DNA from 4 places in the Bradyrhizobium dasycarpum genome. Region 4 is predicted to be linked to each of the others. Evidence: predicted binding sites of a transcription regulator. Region 4 holds the regulator's gene; each other region holds the start of a gene.

Region 1 (5,299 bases), 1.7 Mb from region 4:
AGGTAGATCCGGACGGTCGTCCCGAGGCCTTTCTCGCTGTAGATCGAGACATGGCCGCCTGATTGCTTGGCAAAGCCATAGACCATGCTGAGGCCGAGACCCGAGCCCTTGCCGACCTCCTTGGTCGTGAAGAACGGCTCGAAGGCGCGCTGGGCGACATCGGGCGTCATGCCTTCGCCGTCGTCGGCGATCGCGATCAAGGCGTAAGCCCCGGATGCGACTTCGGGGTGAACGGCGCGATACTCCTCGTCGAGCATCGTCAACTCCGTGGCCAGGGTCAAGTGACCTCCGGCCGGCATGGCATCCTGCGCATTGAGCGCCAGGTTCAGCACGGCGGATTCGAGCTGGGCGCGATCCGCGAAGGCCAGGATCGTGCCGGGCCCGGAGATCGTCTTGATCTCGATGTCTTCGCGCAAGGTGCGCTTGAGCAGCTTGAACATGGACTCGAGCAGGCCCCGGCAATCGACCGTCTGAGGCTGCAGCAACTGGCGGCGGCTGAATGCGAGCAGCCGCTGCGTCAGCTCGGCGCCGCGTTCGCCCGACTGGCAGATGTCGTCGGCGAAGCGCCGCAGATCGGGCCTCGCCTTGAGCTGCTCGCTCAAATGCTCGGCATTGCCGATGATGACGGTCAGCAGGTTGTTGAAGTCGTGGGCGATGCCGCCGGAGAGCTGGCCGACCGTCTCCATCTTCTGCGCCTGCTGCAGCTGCCGCTCGGTCAGCTTGCGCGCGGTGAGGTCGTGGACGATGCCGACGAAGATCAACTCGCCGTCCTGCCGCGCCTTGCCGACCGACACGTCCATCGGAAAGGTCGATCCGTCCTTGCGCAGACCAATGGCCTCGCCGGCGGTCGCGAAATGACTCGCCTGGCTGCCCGCCTCGGGCATCAGCATCCTGACGTTCCGGCCCATCACCTCGTCGGCGGAATAGCCGAACAGGCGCTCGCAGGCCGGGTTGAACAGCAGGAGGCGGTCCTGCGCATCGAACAGGATGACGCCATCGACCGCGGTCTCGACGATGGCGGTGAGGCGCGTCATGCTCTCGCGCATCGCGCGCTGCGCGTCGCTGATCTGCTGGAGCAGCAGCGCGGCGTCGCGGCTCTTGATTTCCTCCTCCTCGAGCGCGGCCTGGACCTGCCGCAGCTCGAACGGCGAGGGGATCGCCAGAATCTTCGGCAGCAGCGGCCAGAGCGCGCCCGCCGTGACCACGGAGGCCACCGCGGTCGCCGCCTTGACGATGCCCTCGATGCCGTAGATCGGGACCCAGAGCGTGTAGATCGACAGCACATGGGTCAGGCCGCACGCCATGATGAAGATTGCGAAGCCCCAGTAGACCCAGCCGAATTTGAGGTCGCGCCGCTTGGTGACCAGGATTGCGAGGGCAATCGGGATCGAAAAATAGGCGGCGGCGATGCAGGCGTCGGCGGCGACGTGAAGCCAGATCAGCTCGGGTTCCCACAACAGGCAGATGCCGTGCGGCGAAAGCATGGACGAGTCGAGGAGACGTTCGAAAAAGGCCCACATCGTTTCACCCCACGATTCCGTTCCGAGCGGCCTTGCGGCCCGGGACATCGGTGTCGCTGACAGGTCGACCACCCGACGTCTGCCGCATCGACGAAGCAGTTCAAGACTATACCAAGGGTTTCCGCGTGGTTGCATCCCGTACCGTTGCGGCGCCGAGGCCCTCGAGTTCGCCTGATTCGAACTGGGGGCGCCACGGCGAATCACAGGCTGCCGCCGGCAGGTCGGCGCTTGCCGGTGTTTCGCGGTCGCGCTAGGACAAGCCATGGCTTCCGTCTCCAGCAAATGTGTCCGGCGATGACGACCCCGGTCGCACTCACCATCGCCGGCTCCGATTCGAGCGGCGGCGCCGGCATCCAGGCCGACCTGAAGACGTTTGCGGCGTTCGGCGTCTACGGCGCGTCCGTCATCACGGCCTTGACCGCGCAGAACACCCGCGGCGTCACCGGCATCCAGGCCGTGCCGGCGGCGTTCGTCACCGAGCAGATCGATGCGGTGTTCTCCGATCTCGACATCGGCGCGGTGAAGATCGGCATGGTGGCCCAGGTCGTCAGCATCGAGGCGATCGCGGCCGCACTGTTGCGCTGGTCGCCGGGACACGTCGTGCTCGATCCCGTGATGGTGGCAACGTCAGGGGATCGCCTGCTCGCCGCGGAGGCCGTCAATGCGCTGCGCACAAAACTGGTACCGCTGGCGTCGGTGATAACGCCCAACCTGCCGGAGGCCGCGGCGCTGCTCGACGAGCCGGTCGCGGCAAGCGAAGCGGAGATCGAAAGCCAGGGCGGCGCCTGCTGGCGCTCGGCTGCCGTGCGGTCCTGATCAAGGGCGGGCACGGCGAGGGCGCCGAGAGCATCGATTATCTCGTCAGCGGCGAGGGAACGCTCGCGCTGGCCGCGCCGCGCGTCGCGACCCGCAACACCCATGGCACCGGCTGCTCGCTGTCCTCGGCGGTCGCGGCCGGGCTCGCCAAGGGCGAGGATCTGGCAAGCGCCGTGCGCAACGCCAAGACCTGGATCAGCGCGGCGATCGCCGCCGCCGACCGCTTCAGCGTTGGACACGGCCACGGCCCGATCCATCATTTTCACAGGTTCTACTGACGCGGGCGCGCGGGAGCGCCGCCGCGGCGCAGTTTGGGGGCACGCTGGCCCCCATGACGATCACCTTCTGCGGCGCCGTGTCGCCTGATTGTCGCATGCGACTGATATTCGCAGGGAGGGCGAGGCTAGGCGTGATTCGTATCTAGAGGTGCCTCACGGGTTCAATCGGTCATCCCCCTGTCACGGGACATTGTTACAGGCTGGCGCATGGGAAGTTACGATGTGAGTGACGAGGGCCCCGAGCGGCGCTTTCGCACGTTGTTCATCTCCGACGTTCATCTCGGAGCCCGCGGTTCTCAAGCCGATCTTCTGCTCGACTTCCTGCGCTACCACGATGCCGACACGATCTATCTGGTCGGCGACATCGTCGACGGCTGGGCGCTGAAATCGAGCTGGCACTGGCCGCAATCCCACAACGACCTCGTCCAGAAGCTTTTGCGCAAGGCGCGCAAGGGCGCCAAGGTCATCTACATCCCCGGCAATCACGACGAGTTCCTGCGCAACTATTACGGCACGCATTTCGGCGGCATCGACGTGGTCGAGAACACCGTCCACACCGGCGCCGACGGCAAGCGCTATCTCGTCATCCACGGCGACATCTTCGATCTCGTGGTGCAGAACGCGCGCTGGCTCGCCCATCTCGGCGACAAGGCCTACGACTTCGCGATCCAGATGAATCGCTTCGTCAACTTCTTCCGCCGCTTGTTCAAGGTGCCCTATTGGTCGTTGTCGCAATGGGCCAAGCAGAAGGTCAAGAACGCGGTCAATTATATCGGCGCGTTCGAGCAGGCGCTCGCCGCCGAGGCGCGGCGCTACGACGCCGACGGCGTGATCTGCGGCCACATCCACTATGCCGTGATCCGCGACGAAGGCGACATTCGCTACATGAATTGCGGTGACTGGGTCGAGAGCTGCACCGCGCTCGTCGAGCACGACGACGGTCGTTTCGAGATCATCACCTGGGCGGATCATCTGCAGAAGCCGGCGGCCGTCCCGCAGGTTGCAGCCAGAGCCGCATAACAGAGGCCGCCCGATGCGCATTCTGGTCGCGACCGACGCCTGGCACCCGCAAGTCAACGGTGTGGTTCGGACGCTGACCAAGCTCGCTGACGCGGCCGAAGGGCTTGACGTCGAAGGTTCCGGCGTTGCGTTCACGTTCCTGACGCCGCAAGCGTTCCGCACCTTCGCGATGCCGAGCTATCGCGATGTGCGGCTGGCGATGCCGCGCCCCGCGCGCATTGCCAGGCTGATCGAGGAGGCGCGCCCGGACAGCATCCACATCGCGACCGAAGGGCCGATCGGCCTGATGGTCCGCCGCTATTGCCGCCAGCGCCGGCTGCCGTTCACGACCAGCTTTCACACCCGCTTTCCCGAATATGTCCGCGCCCGCGTGCCGGTTCCGGGCTCGCTGATCTGGCGGGCGCTGCGCCGCTTCCATGCCCCCAGCCGTGCCGTGATGGCGGCAACGCCTGCGCTCGCCTGCGAGCTGGCCGAGCGCGGTTTTGACAATGTCGTGCTGTGGCCGCGCGGCGTCGACACAAAGGTGTTCCATCCGCGTGCCATCGACCTCTGCCTGCCGGCACCGGTGTTCCTGTCGGTCGGCCGCGTCGCGGTGGAGAAGAATCTCGAAGCGTTCCTCGACCTCGATTTGCCCGGCACCAAGGTGATCGTGGGCGACGGCCCGGCGCGCGCCGCGCTGGAAGAGGCCTATCCCGAAGCGATCTTCCTCGGCGAGAAGCATGGCGAGGCGCTGGCGGACATCTATGCGGCGGCCGACGTGTTCGTATTCCCCAGCAAGACCGACACGTTCGGCCTGGTGCTATTGGAGGCGCTGGCGAGCGGGCTGCCGGTCGCGGCCTTTCCGGTGAAGGGCCCCCGCGACGTGATCGGCAATGCCCCGGTCGGTGCCCTCGATCACGACCTCCGCAACGCCTGCTTCGCGGCGCTCGACATTTCCCGGCAGGACTGTGTCGAATTCGCCGCCAATTACACCTGGGAAGCCTCGGCGAGGGCTTTTGTTGATAATATCCAGGCGGTGGGGGGCATGCTGCCGGGCCGGGACGGCACGGAACAGCCGCGCTTCGTCGCCTGAAGGGAAGATTCCTCGCGCGGAGGTGTCTTGCCCGCGGCTCAATGGCCGCGATAAGGTCTGATATGACCGAACAGCTTCTCCCGATCGGCCCCGCCGACATCGACGCCGCAGCGCGCGTGATCGCGCCTTACGCCATCCGCACCCCGCTGTTGTCCTTTCCGGTGCTCAACGAGCGGGTTGGCGCGAAAGTCTTCCTGAAGCCGGAGATGCTCCAGCGCACCGGCTCGTTCAAGTTCCGCGGCGCCTTCAACAAGGTGTTCTCGATCCCGCAGGACAAGCGCGCCGGCGGCGTCGTCGCGTTCTCCTCCGGCAATCACGCCCAGGGCGTGGCGGCGGCGGCAAAAATCCTCGACATGCAGGCGACCATCGTGATGCCTGCCGATGCGCCGCTGTCCAAGCGCGAGCGCACCAAGTCCTACGGCGCCGAGGTCGTGCTCTATGATCGCGACAAGGACGACCGCGAGGCGATCTCGCGCGGCATCGCCGAGAAGCGCGGCGCGACGCTGGTGAGGCCCTACGACGATCCGTTCGTGATCGCAGGACAGGGCACTGCCGGCCGCGAGATCGCGGAGGACATGGCAACGCTTGGCCTT
Region 2 (5,299 bases), 1.7 Mb from region 4:
CGGCTGGATCGCCTCCGGCCATGCGCTTGCGGCCGGGCAGCGGCTGATGGCCGACGGCACCGTTGCCGAGCTCACGCGGCTGAAACGCATCGATGCCTCGCGCCGTCAGCAGACCGCGGCACGGTTGCTCGCCGGCTACCAGCTCGCCGCCGACCCGCGCTCCTATCATCTGTGGTTGACGCTGCCGCCGCATTGGCGCTCGCAGACCTTCGTCGCGGCCGCGGCCCGGCGCGGCATCGCCCTGACGCCGTCCTCCACCTTCGCCATCGCCCACGGCCACGCCCCGAACGCGGTGCGCCTCGCCCTCGCCCCACCCTCGCTCGAGCAGCTCGATGCCGGCCTGCGCACCATCGTGTCGCTGCTCGGCACCAAGGAAGAGGATTTTGACTCGACGGAATAGCTCTCAAGCCTCCGGCCAGTCCACGATGAAGCCTTTCGCCTTGTACGGCTCGATGTTGTCCCATTCGTGCAGCATGCGGCGACGAAATTCGGCATCGGTGTGCCAGAGCGCGCGCGGCGTCGCGAAGCTGTCGACGGTAAGCAGCATCTTATCGACCTCCGGCCAGTGCCGATGCAGCGTCATCGGGTAGCGCCGCGCGGTCCAGGTGTTGCCGAGGCAGATCACGCTGCGAATGGTGGCAAGGCCGAGCGCCGCATCGATGATCGGCAGCGAGAAGATCACGTTCTCGCCCGTATTCATGGCTCGATGCTCCTCGAGGACAAGTTCCGCCGGAATGCCGGCCGCAATCATCGCCGCCTTGATGATCGAGCACTCTGATTGCTCCGAGCCCGACGTCACCCCACCGCTGACAATCGCCCAGCGGAAATAGCCCTCGCGCCATAGCCGTGCCGCGGTATCGGCCCGCAGCGTGTCGTCCTCCCGGGTGCCGAACACGAACAACAGATCGGCCGGCACGAGCGGCGTCCCGATCAGATGCGTGCGGTTGATCTCGGCGATCTCATCGGCGGTCGGCAGACGAGCACCATTGTCCTTGGTTGACATGGCCACACGATGCGGCAACGGCGCACGGCTGCGAACTCACGTTTCATTGCGGCCGGTTGCAAGCTATGGCAGCAGCGCCTCGGGCAGCCGCTCCAGCGTATAGCTCCCCGGCCGGTTGCGGCGCACGAAGCCGCCGACCTGCCAGGCGAACAGCGCGGCAAAGCCGAGGACGAACAGCGCGCCGGCGAACTCGCCGATCACGAGGGCGCGGATCAACAGGCCCGCCATCGCGACCGTCAGCATCGCGAGGAACGCCAGCACCATCGCATAAGCCATGCGGCCGAGCCCCGACGTCAGCACCGCGCGGCTGCCGGCTTTGGCCATCCGCGCATGCAGTTCGACGATGAGCGTGCGAAAACTGTTGTTCTGCGGCGCCATCAGCGCGGCGGTCTGCCAGCTCGTCGACAGGATCGCGATGCGGCGGCCGCTGCTGTGGGTGATATCGGCACGAAAGCGGTGCTGCTGCATCGAGACCGGGCGGAACGACAGCCGGATCGCACTGATCTCGTCATAGGGCCACAGGCCCGAGCGGCCGCCGATGTGCCAGGACAGCCCCTGCTCCGTCAGCGCGAAGCGATGCGCCGAGCCGATCAGTGACGCCTTGTAGGCATAGCTCGTGACTGACGCGGCCTCGGCTTCCGAACCCTGCATCCCGACAATCGATCCCGTCCGCGCCATCGCGCCCGCGATCCGCTTGCGCGGTCGCCCTCGCCCATCCTACAAGCGAGGCATGGTTGAGACGACCTTTTTTCCGCGCCGCCTGATTCTCGGCGCCGCAATGATCTCCGGCGTGCTGCTGGCGCTCGCGGTGCACATGCTGGGCGCGCGCTACGGGCTCGACCTCGGCGGGCTCTGGCGCTCCGACTCGGCCGAATTCATCCCCGCGGGCGCGGCGATCGCGTGGTGGCTGATCGCGACGGTCGGCTTTTCCGGCGGCTATTTCACCGCGACGCTGATGCAGAGCGCGGCGTCCGGCCAGATCCCGCAGCGGATGCGCCAGTTCCTCATCGCGGTCGGCGTGCTCCTGCTCGCGGGGGCGGGTCAGGCAGCCTCGGCGCCGAGCCCGATCCCGACCGTCTCCGCCGTGCTGGCCGGGCTCGCCGCGCTCTGCCTCGGCGCCGTCATGGCGTTCTGCGGCGCCCATTTCGCGCTGCGCCGGGGCTGAAGCCGACACGCGCCGCAAAAAGAACGCCGCGCGGAGGCCGCGCAGCGTTCGTCGAATTGGGCTCGGCTCAGCTCGCCGCGCGCAGGTTCACCTTGCTCTCGGCCAGCGTGGTCAGCTTCTGGTCGGTCGCCTTCTCCTCCTCGAGGCGTCTTGGCGAGCACGGCGGCGCAATCGTTGCGGCCGAGCTGCTTGGCCCAGGCGATCAAGCTGCCGTAGCGCACGATCTCGTAATGTTCGGCAGCCTGGGCCGCGTTGATCAGCGCGGCGTCGAGCACGGCCTTGTCGGCAACTTCGCCGGCGGTCTCATCGGCTTCCTCGATGATGCCGTCGATCGCCGGACAGTCGACCGCCTTGACGGGGACGCCATGCATCTTGAACACTTCCTCGAGCCGCGAGACGTGCTGCTTGGTCTCTTCGAGGTGCGTCAAAAAGCCCTGTTTCAGCTGCGGATCGGTGGCCTTGCTGGCCATCTTCGGCAGCGCCTTGGTCAGCTGCTGCTCGGCGTAGTAGATGTCCTGAAGCTGATGCACGAACAGGTCGTTCATGGTCTTGATGTCTTTTGTGAACAGTCCCATCGTTCCGTCCTTTTTCGATTTGCTGGAACACGCAGGCAGCGGCTTGCACGAAAAGCCGCTCATTCCGCCATGTTCGGGTTGCTGTTCGGACCCAACGAACGCGCGACATCGACGTTCCAAAAACCCCCGCATGGCATTGCGTTGGAACAAGGCGGGCGGCGCCGGGATCTGAAATCATAGGCCAATACGAACGCACGCGCCGGCCGGCTTCACGACTCATATGCTTAACGCGCCTCCGAGTGTGAACCGCGTATGACAAAGTTGCCGGTCCGGCGCAGAACCTATTGTTGTCAAGGGCTGCACAAGCTGCAGTTTTTGCCTTAAATGAGCTGGATCACGCCTAGCGATCGCTGCCTGCCTTTGGTGATGATCGCACCCGAACTGGCCAATGCCTGGCCCGGTCGGTCTTGCCCCCCGCCGGGAGGATGAATGCACGGACTGCTGCCCGCGCTGAAACGCGGCTTCAAGAGATGGATCGGCTGGCGACGGCTTGGAGTTGCCGCGAGCATCTTCATCATCGCCTTCGCGATCACCACGCTGGTGCGGACCCTCAAGGGCATCGATACCGGGGTCATCCTGACCGCGTTGACCGAAATTCCCCGCGGCAGTATCGGGCTGGCGGCGGTGTGCGTGTTCTTCGCGTTCTGCACGCTGACCTTCTACGATTATTTCGCACTGCGAACGATCGGCAAGAAGCACGTGCCCTATCGCATCGCGGCGCTCTCCAGCTTCACGTCCTATTCGATCGGCCACAATATCGGCGCCACCGTCTTCACCGGCGGCGCGATCCGCTTCCGGATCTATTCGGACTACGGGCTGAACGCGATCGACGTCGCCAAGATCTGCTTCCTGTCGGGCCTGACCTTCTGGCTCGGTAACATCTTCGTGCTCTCGATCGGCTTGGCCGTCCATCCGGACGCGGCCTCCTCGATGGATCAGCTTCCTCCATCGATCAACCGGCTGATCGCGCTCGGCGGCCTTGCCTCGATCGGGGCTTATCTCGCCTGGCTCGTCATGGGCGAGAAGCGGCGCGAGCTCGGCCAGAAGGGTTGGAAGGTGGTGCTGCCCTCGGCGCCGCTGACGCTGGTGCAGATCCTCATCGGCGTGGTCGATCTCGGCTTCTGCGCCATGGCAATGTACCTCTTGATGCCGGCCAATCCGCCGATCGACTTCATGTCGCTGGCCGTCGTGTTCATCCTGGCCACCCTGATCGGCTTTGCCAGCCATGCGCCCGGCTCGATCGGCGTGTTCGACGCCGCCATGCTGGTGGCGCTGCCCCAGTTCGGCCGCGAGGAGTTGCTGGCGACGCTGCTGGTGTTTCGCATCCTCTATTTCGTGATCCCGTTCGGCCTCGCCATCTCCATCATGGGCACACGCGAACTCTGGATGAACGTGGTCGAGCCCTGGCAGGAGCGGCGGCGGCTGGCGGAGGCCTGTGCGCAGGCAAATCTGCCCAAAGAGGTGACGCCGATGCAGCGCGAGCGGTTGCTGCGACAGGCCAACAAGCGCTGAAGCGGCCCGCCCGGACCTGAGGGTTGCGGGCGGCAGCGCAATGCCCTCTTATTTCCGCCTCAACTTTGCCGTTGAAGACGCGGGCCATGATCCCTGTATTGCTTCGTACCCTCTGCGCCAGCGTCCTGCTGCTGGCCGGACTTTTGACCGTTTTGCCGGCCGAGCGCGCCGCCGCGCAGGACGCCGGCCCCCTGCAGATCAGTTGGGAGGTGCGTAACCGCTTCCGGCTGTTCCGCGAAGAGCGCGACTTCCTGCTCCATGTCGAGAATGCGCGTAACCGCAGCATCCTCGCCGCAGAACAATCGCTGGAGCTCCAGAGCGAAGGCCGCGGCTGGGCGCGCAACATGGTCAACCGCCTCTGCATCGACCTTCAGGGCCGCGTCAACCAGCCCTGCACCCGCGACAACACCAAAGAGAACTACCTCACCCCGATCGACCATCCCGTCACCGTGCGTCTCGTGGGCGCGGTACCCGTCGGCGCCACCTGCGCCTGGTCGTTCGACGACGGCGACGGCCCGCAGCAATCGACCTTCGACTGCGCCGAGCCGATCAACCTGCGTGTCCGCTACGGCAAGCAGACGGTCGCGACCGTCGACGTCTCCGCCGGCTCCGATCCGACCCAGCGGGTCCAGACCGAGATCCAGGTCCGCGACATCTTCGTCGCCGGCCTCGGGGACAGCATCGCCTCGGGCGAGGGCAATCCGGACCGGGCGCTGGCGCTGTCCGACGAAGGCTTCTGTTTTCGCTCCTATCTCGGCACCGCCGGCGGGCAGTACTACCGGCCGAGCCGCCACGGCTTCAAGGGCGGCCGGGCTTGCGAGGCCCCGGATACGCTCGCCAACTGGCAACGCTATAGCGCGCTCTGGTTCAACGCGCCGTGCCACCGCTCGCTGTACAGCTACCAGACGCGCACGGCCTTGGCGCTCGCAGTGCGTTACACGCACATCGCGGTGACCTACCTGCCGCTCGCCTGCACCGGCGCCAGCATCGGCGACGGCCTGCTCGGCTCGCAGCGCGCCCGCGAATGCCCGCCCGGCAAGACCG
Region 3 (5,299 bases), 160 kb from region 4:
GCCGACGAGCCGATCGCCTCGCTCGACCCGCGCAACACCAAGATCGTGATGGATGCGCTTTTGCGCATCAACAAGCATTTCGGCATCACTGTGCTCTGCAACCTGCATTCGCTCGACCTCGCTCGCAGCTATTGCGATCGCCTGATCGGCATGGCGCAGGGCCGCGTGGTGTTCGACGGCGCGCCGGCCGCGCTGACCGATCACGTCGCGCGCGAGCTCTACGATCTCGAAGCCGCCGATGTCATGGGCGCCATGCCTGCGCCGGCGCCCGCGGGCGTCCCCGCGCTCGGAACGGCCGCGGCCGCCTGAGCGAAACCTGTTTCGTTGCAAGTCTTCTTTGCAAGTTTTTGCGTCAACCGACCCCAACCGATGAAGAGGGTAACATGATCACTCGCAGACTGGTCCTCGCCGGCGCCGCCGCGCTCGCGTTCACGACTTCAGCCCTGGCTGCCGATTGGAAGGCGAAACATCCCGAGCTGACCTTCGCGGTCGTGCCGGCCGAGAACGCCTCCGGCGTGACCGAACGCTGGGCGCCGTTCATGAGCTATCTCTCCAAGGAGCTGGGCGTAAAGGTCACGTTGCGCATTGCCAACGACTACGCCGCCGTGATCGAAGGCCAGCGCGCCGGCAACATCCACATCGCGAGCTACGGCTCGGCCGCGTTCGCTCGCGCCCGCCTGACCGGCGTCAAGTCCGAGGCCTTCGCCAATGACGTCAACGCCGACGGCTCGACCGGCTATTATTCGGTGTTCTTCGTCAAGGCGAGCAGCCCCTACAAGACCCTCGATCAGCTCAAGGGCAAGAATCTTGGCCTGGTCGACCCGAACTCGACCTCCGGCAACAACGTACCCCGCTTCGAGCTCGACAAGTTGGGTATCCATGACGCCGACAGCTATTTCGGCAAGGTCGTCTTCACCGGCAGCCACGAGAACGCGATGCTGGCGCTGGCACAAGGCACGGTCGAGGTTGCCGCCAACCAGTGGACCAGCGACGACGATTCTACGCTCGCGCAGATGCTGACCAAGGGCATGCTGAAGAATGCCGACGGGTCGGCGATGAAGAAGGACGACTTTCGCATCATCCACAAATCGGCGCCGATCATCAATGGTCCCTATGCTTTCAACTCCGACCTGCCGGAAGACGCCAAGGCCGCCATTGTGAAGGCGTTCTTCGACGCGCCGACCAAGGACAAGGCCGCGTTCGATCGCCTCTCCGACGGCCAGAAGAAGGGCTTCCATCCCGCCACCACCAAGGATTGGGATGGCACGATCGAGTTGATCAAGTTCGTCGACGCCCTGCGTAAGAAGAAGGCGTCCTGAGTATCACGACGATACCACTGGAGCCGGGTCGATCGACCCGGCTCTTTCTTTGACGGGACTTCATCTCAAGCCCATGACAACAGCGGTTTCGATCCTTCCCGAGCAGCAGCTCGCCGTGCTCAACGCCGCCTATCGGCAGGCGGTGGCACGCAGGCGGCTCCGCCTCCTGTTCGGAGCCTCGATGTTCGCCGCGGCGCTGGTTCTCGCCGCGGTCGGCGCGGAAGTGAATCTGCGCACGCTGTTCAGCTATTTCGGCAACTTCGTCAGCTATTTCGACCGCATTTTTACGCTCGACAGCGGCCAGCGGGTCTGGACCGATGTCGGCGAGTGGCTCTGGGGCTGGCGCAAATGGCTGAAGATGCTGGGCGAGACCCTGCTGATCAGCTACGTCGGCACGCTGATCGGCGCGATCCTCGCATTTGGCCTGAACTTCCTCGCCGCCGAGAACACCTCGCCCGCACCCTGGCTGCGCTTCGTCGTCCGGCGCCTGCTCGAATTCGCCCGCACCGTTCCGGGCATCGTGTTCGCGCTGGTGTTCGTGATTGCCTTCGGGCTGGGTCCGATGGCCGGCGTGCTCGCGATCGCGATCCATTCAACCGGTGCGCTCGGCAAGCTGTTCTCGGAGGTCGTCGAGAACGCCGACATAAAGCCGGTCGAGGGCATCCGCTCGACCGGCGCAAGCTGGCTGTCGTGCATGCGCTTTGCCGTGGTGCCGCAGGTGACGGCGGGCTATGCCAGCTACGCGCTGCTGCGTTTCGAGATCAACGTCCGCGAGGCCTCCGTCATGGGGTTCGTCGGCGCCGGCGGCATCGGCCAGGAGCTCGTCGTCGCCATTCGCAAGTTCTATTACTCGGATGTCAGCGCCATCCTGCTCACCATCATCGTCGCCGTCTTCCTCATCGACATCAGCACGGGCTGGCTGCGCGGCCGCCTGTTCGGCAAGGAGGCGCGGACGTGACGCCGCACGAGGTCGATCCGCGAGAGCTTCGCGCCCGCTATCCCGACGTGTTCGACCGTCCCGCTTCGGCGCGGCTGGCGATGCCGGCGATGATCGTCGCGGCGTTCGCGATCCTGATTTACGGCCTGGTCGATCTCGACTTCTCGCCGTCGCGCTTCTTCGCCGGCCTCAGTCAGCTCGGCTGGATCACTTTGATGATGATCCCGCCGGATCCCGGTTCCTCGCTGCCGGTCTATCTCAAGGCGCTCGGCGAGACGCTGTCGATCGCGCTGCTCGGCACCACGCTGGCCGCCGTGTTCGCGCTTCCCGTCAGCCTGCTTGCAGCGCGCAACGTGGTGCCGTCGAGCATCCTGCGCTTCCCGGTTCGCCGCGTGCTGGATTCGATCCGCGGCGTCGACACCCTGATCTGGGCGCTGGTGTGGATCAATGTCGTGGGCCTCGGGCCGTTTGCCGGGGTGCTGGCGATCGCCGTGTCGGATTTCGGTGCGTTCGGCAAATTGTTCTCGGAGGCGATCGAGGGCGCCGATAAGAAGCAGGTCGAGGGCATCCGCGCCTCCGGCGGCAGTGCCCTGCACGAGATCCGCTTCGGCCTGATGCCGCAGGTGCTGCCCGTCATCGCCGGCCAGGTGCTCTACTACATCGAATCCAACACCCGCTCGGCGACCATCATCGGCATCGTCGGCGCCGGCGGCATCGGCCTGCAACTCGCCGAGCAGATCCGTGTGCTGGAATGGCAGAGGGTGTCGTTCCTGATCCTGTTGATCCTGGTCGCGGTCGCCGCGATCGATTTCATCTCGGGCAAGCTGCGCTTTGCGATTATCGGCAAGCGAGCAGTCGCCTGACCGTCGGTGCTGCAGGGTGGGCAAAGGCGCGTCAGCGCCGTGCCCGCGAATTTTCTCCGACATGATCAAGGTCGTGGGCACGCTTCGCTTTGCCCGCCCTACGGCATCTCTCACTTCAACTGGCAGAGGAGCTACGGCTCCACCACAAACTCCACCCGCTCCGCCGCGAAGCGCGAATGCTTGGTCATCAGCGGCTTGCCGTGGAGATCGTGGTCGGTGGCGTCGACCACGAGGATCGGGCGTCCCAGCGCGAGATCCAGCCGCGCCGCGTCGGTGGCGTCCACGATGCCTGCGGTGATCCGGGTCGCGCCGCGCCGATAGTCGCGCACGCCGTAATGGGCGAGCAGTTTCGTCATCGAGCGCGTCGCCGCGAACACGGCGCCCGCATTCGGGAACAGCTCGGCCGACAGCCAGGTGGTGGAGACGCAGATCGGGGTGCGGTCGGCGAGGCGGATCGCCTCGATCCGCACCAGGGGCGCGCCGGCCTTCAGTCCCAGCTCCCGTGCGAGCTCGCGCGTCGCGATATCGTCGGTCGCCTCGATCAGCCGTCCATGCGGCTCGCGGCCGCCGGCACCGACGATCTCGGAGAACCGCGTGCGCGAGCGCAGGGGATAAGCCAGCTTCTGCGCTTCGACATAGGTGCCGCTGCCGCGCTCGGCGCGCACCAGGCCACGCTCGGCGAGGGCGGCCAGCGCGCGCCGCACGGTGTGGCGGTTGACGCGATAGGTTTCGGCGATCTCCATCTCGCCCGGCAATTTGTCGCCGGCCGCGAAGCGGCCATCGGCGATGCCGCGCTCGATGCCGTCGGCAACGAGGCGCCACAGCGCGACGCCGGACGATGCAGTGTCTTGCATGCTCATATCGCCGGTCAGCCTAGCCCAGAAATCACGCACTTGTCACGAAACAGTCATGGCGCTCCCGTATGAAGTTGTCTATTATCATAGACAACTTCGATGCGGCAAGCTCCGTCAAAGGTTCGGTGAATCGGGTGACCCAGCACAACAACCAGCAAGCCCAGCGCAAGGCCGCGATGGCCGTGCTGGCGCACGCGGAGGCGGGCGAGATCGCCGCCCGCCTCCGCGACTTACGCATCCCTGACCATCAGGATCTGCGCGCGCCGGAAAATGGCCTCGTCATGCTGCGCGGCCGGATCGGCGGCGACGGCGCACCCTTCAATCTCGGCGAAGCCACCGTGTCGCGAGCAGCGGTGAAGCTCGCGAGCGGCGAGGTCGGGTTCGGCTACACGCTCGGGCGTGACGGCGAGAAGGCGCGGCTGATCGCGCTGTGCGATGCGCTGGTGCAGTCCCGCGACTTCGGCGGCGCGGTGGAGCGGGATGTAATCGCGCCGTTGCGTGAGCAGCTTATGATTCGCCGCAATCAGGCGGCGGCGGAGACCGCCGCCACGAAGGTTGATTTCTACACCATGGTGCGCGGTGAGGGGTGAGATCATGACCACGATTGCCGAATTGCCGCCGGGTTTCGCCGACAAGGTGCTGTCGGCGCAATCGACCTTTCGCTCGGTGATGGACGCGATGGCGCGGCCTGGCTCGGTCCATCGCATCGTGCCGATGGCGGGGGCGCCTGATACGATGATGCGCGGCACCGCCGCGATCGCGCTGACGCTGTTCGACCACGACACTCCGCTCTGGCTCGACGCGCGGATGGCGGCGAGCCCGGACGCGGCGAAATGGCTGAAATTCCACACCGGCGCGCCTTTGGTGCAGGATAGCTCGGTAGCGAGCTTCGCGCTGATCGGTGACGGCGCCGCGCTTCCGCCGCTCGAACGCTTCGCGCTCGGGACCAGCGAATATCCGGATCGCTCCACCACGATCATCCTCCAGGTGGAGAGCCTCAACGCAGGCCGCAGCTTCGAGCTGCGCGGTCCCGGCATCGACGGCGCCGTGAGGCTCCAGGCGTCGATCAAGCCGTTCGATCTGTTCGAGCGCCTGCAGGTCAACGAGGCGTTGTTTCCGCGCGGCATCGATGTCGTGCTGGTCGCCGATGACGCCGTGGTCGCGATCCCCCGCACCACGCGCGTCGTGAGCAAGGAAGCTGAAGCATGTATGTCGCAGTCAAAGGCGGCGAACGCGCCATCGACAACGCCCATCGCCTGCTCGCCCACAAGCGGCGCGGCGACCAGAGCGTTCCGGAGGTCACGCTCGACCAGATCTCGGAGCAGC
Region 4 (5,299 bases):
TGCGGCACCTGGTCGAAGCCGTCCATCGGCGGACCGAACCCTTCGAGATATTTTGCAGATCCGGTCGCGGCGAGCGTCGCCAGCGTGCGGCCGTGGAAGGCGCCTTCGAAGGTGATGATGCGGTAGCGCTCCGGCTGCCCCTTGGAGAAGTGATGATGGCGCACCAGCTTGATCACGCCCTCCAGCGCCTCGGCGCCGGAATTGCAGAAGAACACCAGGTCGGCAAAACTCTCGTGGCACAGGCGCGCGGCGAGCTTCTCGCCGTCCGGGCTCTGGAACAGGTTCGACATGTGCCACAGCTTCGTCGCCTGCTCCTGCAACGCCTTGATCAGATGCGGGTGGCAATGGCCGAGCGCATTGACGGCGACGCCCGAGGTGAAATCGAGATAGCGATCGCCATTGGTCGCGATCAGCCAGCAGCCTTCGCCGCGTTCGAAACCGAGGTTGGCCCTGGCGAAAACGGGGAGCAAATGCGGGGCTGCGCTGTTAGTCATGACGGTCACTTGATGTTGCGGACGGTGTGAGGCGTGCATTGCGCAACGCACCATCCACCGGCCCGGAAAAACGAAACGTGCCGCCTTTTAAGGGCGGCACGCGCGACTATCTTAGGCCTGGTGAAACGGGTGTCAATGCCGCCCGAAAGCCCCGGGAAACGGTGATTCCGTAGTCTTGCGGTGGCGATTTTGCGGGTTTTTGACCACGGAACATGTGGAAGCGAGTCGGCGGACTCTTGCGCGTGAGTCACGCCATATTGTAGCGTTTGGCTTGTCAGATACGACATCTCGTGCGGCAGTTCTGATCCCAAGAGTCCTCATGTACCGGCGTAAACGTTCGGGCGTCAGTTGCGCGCCCGGCGAGCCCTAAGGGATTCGAGCAGCACGGGTTTTTCGAGGCTTAGGCATTCGCCGCACGGACCGCCAGGATGGCAGCCGCGCGGCGAGGGAAAGGGTGCAATGACGGTTTTGACCTGGTCCGACGATCGCGTCGAGCAGCTGAAAAAGCTCTGGGAGGCCGGATTGTCGGCCAGCCAGATCGCAGCAGAGCTCGGCAATGTGACCCGCAATGCCGTGATCGGCAAAGTGCACAGGCTCGGTCTGTCCGGCCGCGCCAAGAGCCCTTCGTCGGCCGCGCCCCGGCCGCGCAAGGCGCGTCCCGCCCAGCACATGATGCGGGTGACCCGCCCGATCGCGCGCGGCAACACCGCGCTGGCGCAGGCCTTCGAGGTCGAGGTCGAGGCCGAACCCGTCACCTACGACAACGTGGTGCCGATGAGCCAGCGGCTGTCGCTGCTCGAATTGAACGAGGCGACCTGCCACTGGCCGGTGGGCGATCCCTCGAGCCCGGATTTCTTCTTCTGCGGCGGCAAGGCTCTGTCCGGCCTGCCCTATTGCGCCCAGCACTCGCGCGTGGCGTATCAGCCGGCGGCGGATCGGCGCCGCGCGGCACCGAAGCCCACGCGCTGAGTGAGATCTAGCTGATCGCAAAGGCGGCAGTCGTCACACGACGGCGCCTCAACCAACTCGGTGTCATCCCCGCGAACGCGGGGATCCAGAACCACGGGGCGCAATTGTTGCGCGCGATGGTTACTCCGAGTCTTCGACAAACCACGCCCTGTGGTTATGGATCCCGGCTCGCGCTGCGCGCGCCCCGGATGACGCCGGAGATCGCTGCCGGAGCTCGCCAAACCAGCTCTCGCTGGAGCTTTACGTCTGCTCCGCCTTCGCGAAGCGATCGTCCAGTGCGTAGCCGGCGCCGCGGACGGTGCGGATCGGGTCCTGCTCACGGCCGAGATTGAGCAACTTGCGCAGGCGGCCGATATGGACGTCGACGGTGCGCTCGTCGATGTAGATATCGCGGCCCCAGACGCTGTCGAGCAGCTGCTCGCGCGAGAACACGCGGCCGGGATGCTCCAGGAAGAACTCCAGCAGACGATATTCGGTCGGGCCGAGATCGATCGGGCGGCCCGAGCGCGCGACGCGGCGCTTGTCGCGGTCGAGCTCGATGTCGCCATAGGCCAGCACGGTGGCGAGCCGCTCGGGACTGGCGCGCCTGAGCAGGCCTTTCACGCGCGCGAGCAGCTCCGGCACCGAGAACGGCTTGACGATGTAGTCGTCGGCGCCGGTCGCAAGGCCCCGCACCCGCTCGCTCTCCTCGCCGCGCGCGGTGAGCATGATGATCGGCAGCTGCTTGGTCTCGGGCCGGGTGCGCAGGCGCCGGCACAGCTCGATGCCGGAGAGGCCCGGCAGCATCCAGTCGAGCACGATCAGATCGGGAATGTGTTCCTTGAGGCGGGTGTCGGCGTCGTCGCCGCGCATCACCGTCTCGACGTCATAGCCGTCGCCTTCGAGGTTGTAACGCAGAAGCTCGGTGAGAGCTTCCTCGTCCTCAACCACCATAATGCGTGCGCCCATGTTGTCGTCGCTCCTTGAGGTCTTCAGGTATTCGGGATCGTCGTGGCGAACGTGGTCATGTCGCCCTTCGGCCGCTTGTCGGTGATCGCCTGGCCTTCGATCATGTAGAACACGGTCTCGGCGATGTTGGTGGCGTGGTCGCCGATGCGCTCGATGTTCTTGGCGCAGAACATCAGATGGATGCAGAACGAGATGTTGCGCGGATCCTCCATCATGTAGGTCAGGAGCTCGCGGAACAGCGAGGTGCAGATCGCGTCGACCTCCTCGTCGCCCTTCCACACCGCCATCGCCGCCGGCAGATCGTGCGCGGCATAGGCGTCGAGCACGCTCTTGACCTGCTGCTGCACCAGGTCGGTCATGTGCTCCAGGCCGCGGAACAGCTTGAGCGGATGGAAGTCGGTCTCCAGCGCGGCGACGCGCTTGCCCATGTTCTTGGCGAGGTCGCCGATGCGCTCGAGGTCGGTCGCAACGCGCATGGCGCCGACGATCTCGCGCAGGTCCACCGCCATCGGCTGGCGGCGGGCGATGGTGAGCACGGCGCGTTCCTCGATGCGCTTCTGCAGCGCGTCGAGATCGGCGTCGATGGCGACGACGCGCTGGCCGAGCGCGACGTCGCGGCGGATCAGCGCATCGACGGAATCGACGATCATGCGCTCGGCGATGCCGCCCATCTCGGCGACCAGGCGCGTGAGCTCCTGGAGGTCGGTGTCGAAGGCCTTTGCGGTATGTTCAGTACCCATGTTGCGTCTCCTCAGCCGAACCGGCCGGTGATGTAGTCCTGCGTCCGCCGGTCGGTCGGCGACGTGAAGATCTTGCTGGTGTCGTCGAACTCGATCAGCTCGCCGAGATACATGAAGGCGGTCTTGTCGGAGACGCGCGCCGCCTGCTGCATGTTGTGGGTGACGATCGCGATCGTGTAGTTCTCGGACAATTCCTGGATCAGCTCCTCGACCTTGGCGGTCGAGATCGGGTCGAGCGCCGAGCAGGGCTCGTCGAACAGGATCACCTCGGGCCGCACCGCGACGGTGCGGGCGATGCAGAGGCGCTGCTGCTGGCCGCCGGAGAGCGACAGGCCGGAGGCGTTGAGCTTGTCCTTGACCTCATTCCACAGCGCGCCGCCGCGCAGCGCCTTCTCGACGCGGTCGTCCATCTCGGACTTCGAGATCTTCTCGTAGAGGCGGATGCCGAAGGCGATGTTCTCGTAGATCGTCATCGGGAACGGGGTCGGCTTCTGGAACACCATGCCGACCCGGGCGCGCAGCAGGTTGAGGTCGAGCTTGGGGTCGAGGATGTTGGTGTGGTCGAGCAGCAGCTGGCCGGTGGCGCGCTGGCCCGGATAGAGGTCGTACATCCGGTTGAAGATGCGCAGCAGGGTCGACTTGCCGCAACCGGACGGGCCGATGAAGGCCGTGACGCGGTTGGTGCCGAGCGCCAGATTGATGTTCTTCAGCGCGTGGTGCTCACCGTAGTAGAAGTTGAGGTTGCGCGCGGTGACCTTGGCCGGCGCCTCGGGCAGCGGCTGCGAGCCGGGGTGAACGCTCGGCGCGCTGACGGAAACAGACATTTCACTCATTTTGCAGTCCTCTCGGCACCAAGGATGCGGGCGCCAATGTTCAGGGCAAGCACGGTCAGGGTGATCAGCAGCGCGCCGCTCCAGGCGAGCTGCTTCCAATAGGCGTAGGGGCTCTGCACGAAGTTGTTGATGGTGACCGGCAGGTTCGCCATCGTCTTGTCCAGGCCGAGGCTGAAGAACTGGTTGGACAGCGCGGTGAACAGCAGCGGCGCGGTCTCGCCGGCGACGCGCGCCGTGGCGAGCAGCACGCCGGTGATGAGGCCGGAGCGCGCGGCGCGATAGGCGATGCGTTTGATCACCAGCGAGCGCGGCAAGCCCAGTGCGCTGGCGGCTTCCCGCAGCGGGTTCGGCACCAGCAGCAGCATGTCCTCCGTGGTGCGCACCACGACCGGGATCACGATCACGGCGAGCGCCAGCGCGCCCGCGATCGCCGAGAAGCCCCGCATCGGCACCACCACCGCGCCGTAGATGAACAGGCCGATGATGATCGAGGGCGCCGAGAGCAGGATGTCGTTGATGAAACGGATCACCGAGGTCAGCTTGTCGTTGCGGCCGTATTCGGCGAGATAGGTGCCGGCGAACAGGCCGAGCGGCGCGCCGATGCCGACGCCGATCGCGGTCATGATGATCGAGCCGACGATGGCGTTGCGCAGGCCGCCCTCGGTCGAGCCCGGAGGCGGCGTGTCCGCGGTGAAGATCTGCACGTTCAGGCCGCTGAGGCCGTTGTAGAGCAGCGTGACCAGGATCAGCGCGAGCCAGGTGACGCCGAAGGCAGCGGCGGCGATGCAGAGGCCGCGGATGACGACGTCCCAGCGGCGGCGGCGTGCATAGATCGGGTTCATGGCTTCACTTTCCGGCCTTGGTTTCCAGGCGCATCAGCATCAGCCGCGCGGCCGCAAGCACGAAGAACGTCAGCACGAACAGCAGCAGGCCGAGCAGGATCAGGCCGGACTGGTGCAGGCCGTCGCTCTCGGCGAACTCGGATGCGATCGCCGCCGAGATCGTCGTCCCCGGCGCGAAGATCGAGGAGGAGATGCGGAACGAATTGCCGATGATGAAGGTCACCGCCATGGTCTCGCCGAGCGCGCGGCCCAGCGCCAGCATGACGCCGCCGATGATGCCGACGCGGGTGTAGGGGATCACCACGCTGCGCACGACTTCCCAGGTGGTGCAGCCGACGCCGTAGGCGGCTTCCTTCAGGACCGGCGGCACCGTCTTGAACACGTCGACCGAGATCGAGGTGATGAAGGGCAGCACCATGATGGCGAGGATCAGCGCGGCGTTGAACAGGCTGAGATAGGACGGGGGGCCTGCG

The links. Region 4 encodes PhoB, which activates phosphate uptake and scavenging genes when phosphate is short. Its sites were predicted from a motif close to TGTCATNNANCTGTCAT; they were not measured.
Region 1: a site for PhoB is predicted at 2,782-2,798, ahead of ACETMP_RS00675 (UDP-2,3-diacylglucosamine diphosphatase). Genes of this name have one in related genera too.
Region 2: a site for PhoB is predicted at 2,985-3,001, ahead of ACETMP_RS00810 (YbhN family protein). Genes of this name have one in related genera too.
Region 3: a site for PhoB is predicted at 4,014-4,030, ahead of phnF (phosphonate metabolism transcriptional regulator PhnF). Genes of this name have one in related genera too.

What each region holds. Positions count from the first base shown of each region.
Region 1 covers NZ_CP169574.1:145,493-150,791, forward strand. The annotation lists gene ACETMP_RS00665 (PAS domain S-box protein) at 1-1,484, opposite strand, end outside; partial or broken gene thiD (bifunctional hydroxymethylpyrimidine kinase/phosphomethylpyrimidine kinase) at 1,815-2,614, shown strand; gene ACETMP_RS00675 (UDP-2,3-diacylglucosamine diphosphatase) at 2,822-3,634, shown strand; gene ACETMP_RS00680 (glycosyltransferase family 4 protein) at 3,648-4,706, shown strand; gene ACETMP_RS00685 (threonine/serine dehydratase) at 4,769-5,299, shown strand, end outside.
Region 2 covers NZ_CP169574.1:179,342-184,640, reverse strand. The annotation lists gene ACETMP_RS00835 (PLP-dependent aminotransferase family protein) at 1-400, shown strand, start outside; gene ACETMP_RS00830 (YdcF family protein) at 404-1,003, opposite strand; gene ACETMP_RS00825 (hypothetical protein) at 1,067-1,654, opposite strand; gene ACETMP_RS00820 (hypothetical protein) at 1,734-2,168, shown strand; partial or broken gene ACETMP_RS00815 (ferritin-like domain-containing protein) at 2,236-2,743, opposite strand; gene ACETMP_RS00810 (YbhN family protein) at 3,173-4,255, shown strand; gene ACETMP_RS00805 (hypothetical protein) at 4,342-5,299, shown strand, end outside.
Region 3 covers NZ_CP169574.1:5,592,346-5,597,644, forward strand. The annotation lists gene phnC (phosphonate ABC transporter ATP-binding protein) at 1-309, shown strand, start outside; gene phnD (phosphonate ABC transporter substrate-binding protein) at 384-1,319, shown strand; gene phnE (phosphonate ABC transporter, permease protein PhnE) at 1,393-2,277, shown strand; gene phnE (phosphonate ABC transporter, permease protein PhnE) at 2,274-3,119, shown strand; gene phnF (phosphonate metabolism transcriptional regulator PhnF) at 3,251-3,979, opposite strand; gene phnG (phosphonate C-P lyase system protein PhnG) at 4,099-4,563, shown strand; partial or broken gene phnH (phosphonate C-P lyase system protein PhnH) at 4,568-5,167, shown strand; partial or broken gene ACETMP_RS26725 (carbon-phosphorus lyase complex subunit PhnI) at 5,179-5,299, shown strand, end outside.
Region 4 covers NZ_CP169574.1:5,427,986-5,433,284, reverse strand. The annotation lists gene ACETMP_RS25885 (aspartate aminotransferase family protein) at 1-494, opposite strand, end outside; gene ACETMP_RS25880 (GcrA family cell cycle regulator) at 954-1,463, shown strand; gene phoB (phosphate regulon transcriptional regulator PhoB) at 1,704-2,411, opposite strand; gene phoU (phosphate signaling complex protein PhoU) at 2,435-3,151, opposite strand; gene pstB (phosphate ABC transporter ATP-binding protein PstB) at 3,163-3,984, opposite strand; gene pstA (phosphate ABC transporter permease PstA) at 3,981-4,826, opposite strand; gene pstC (phosphate ABC transporter permease subunit PstC) at 4,831-5,299, opposite strand, start outside.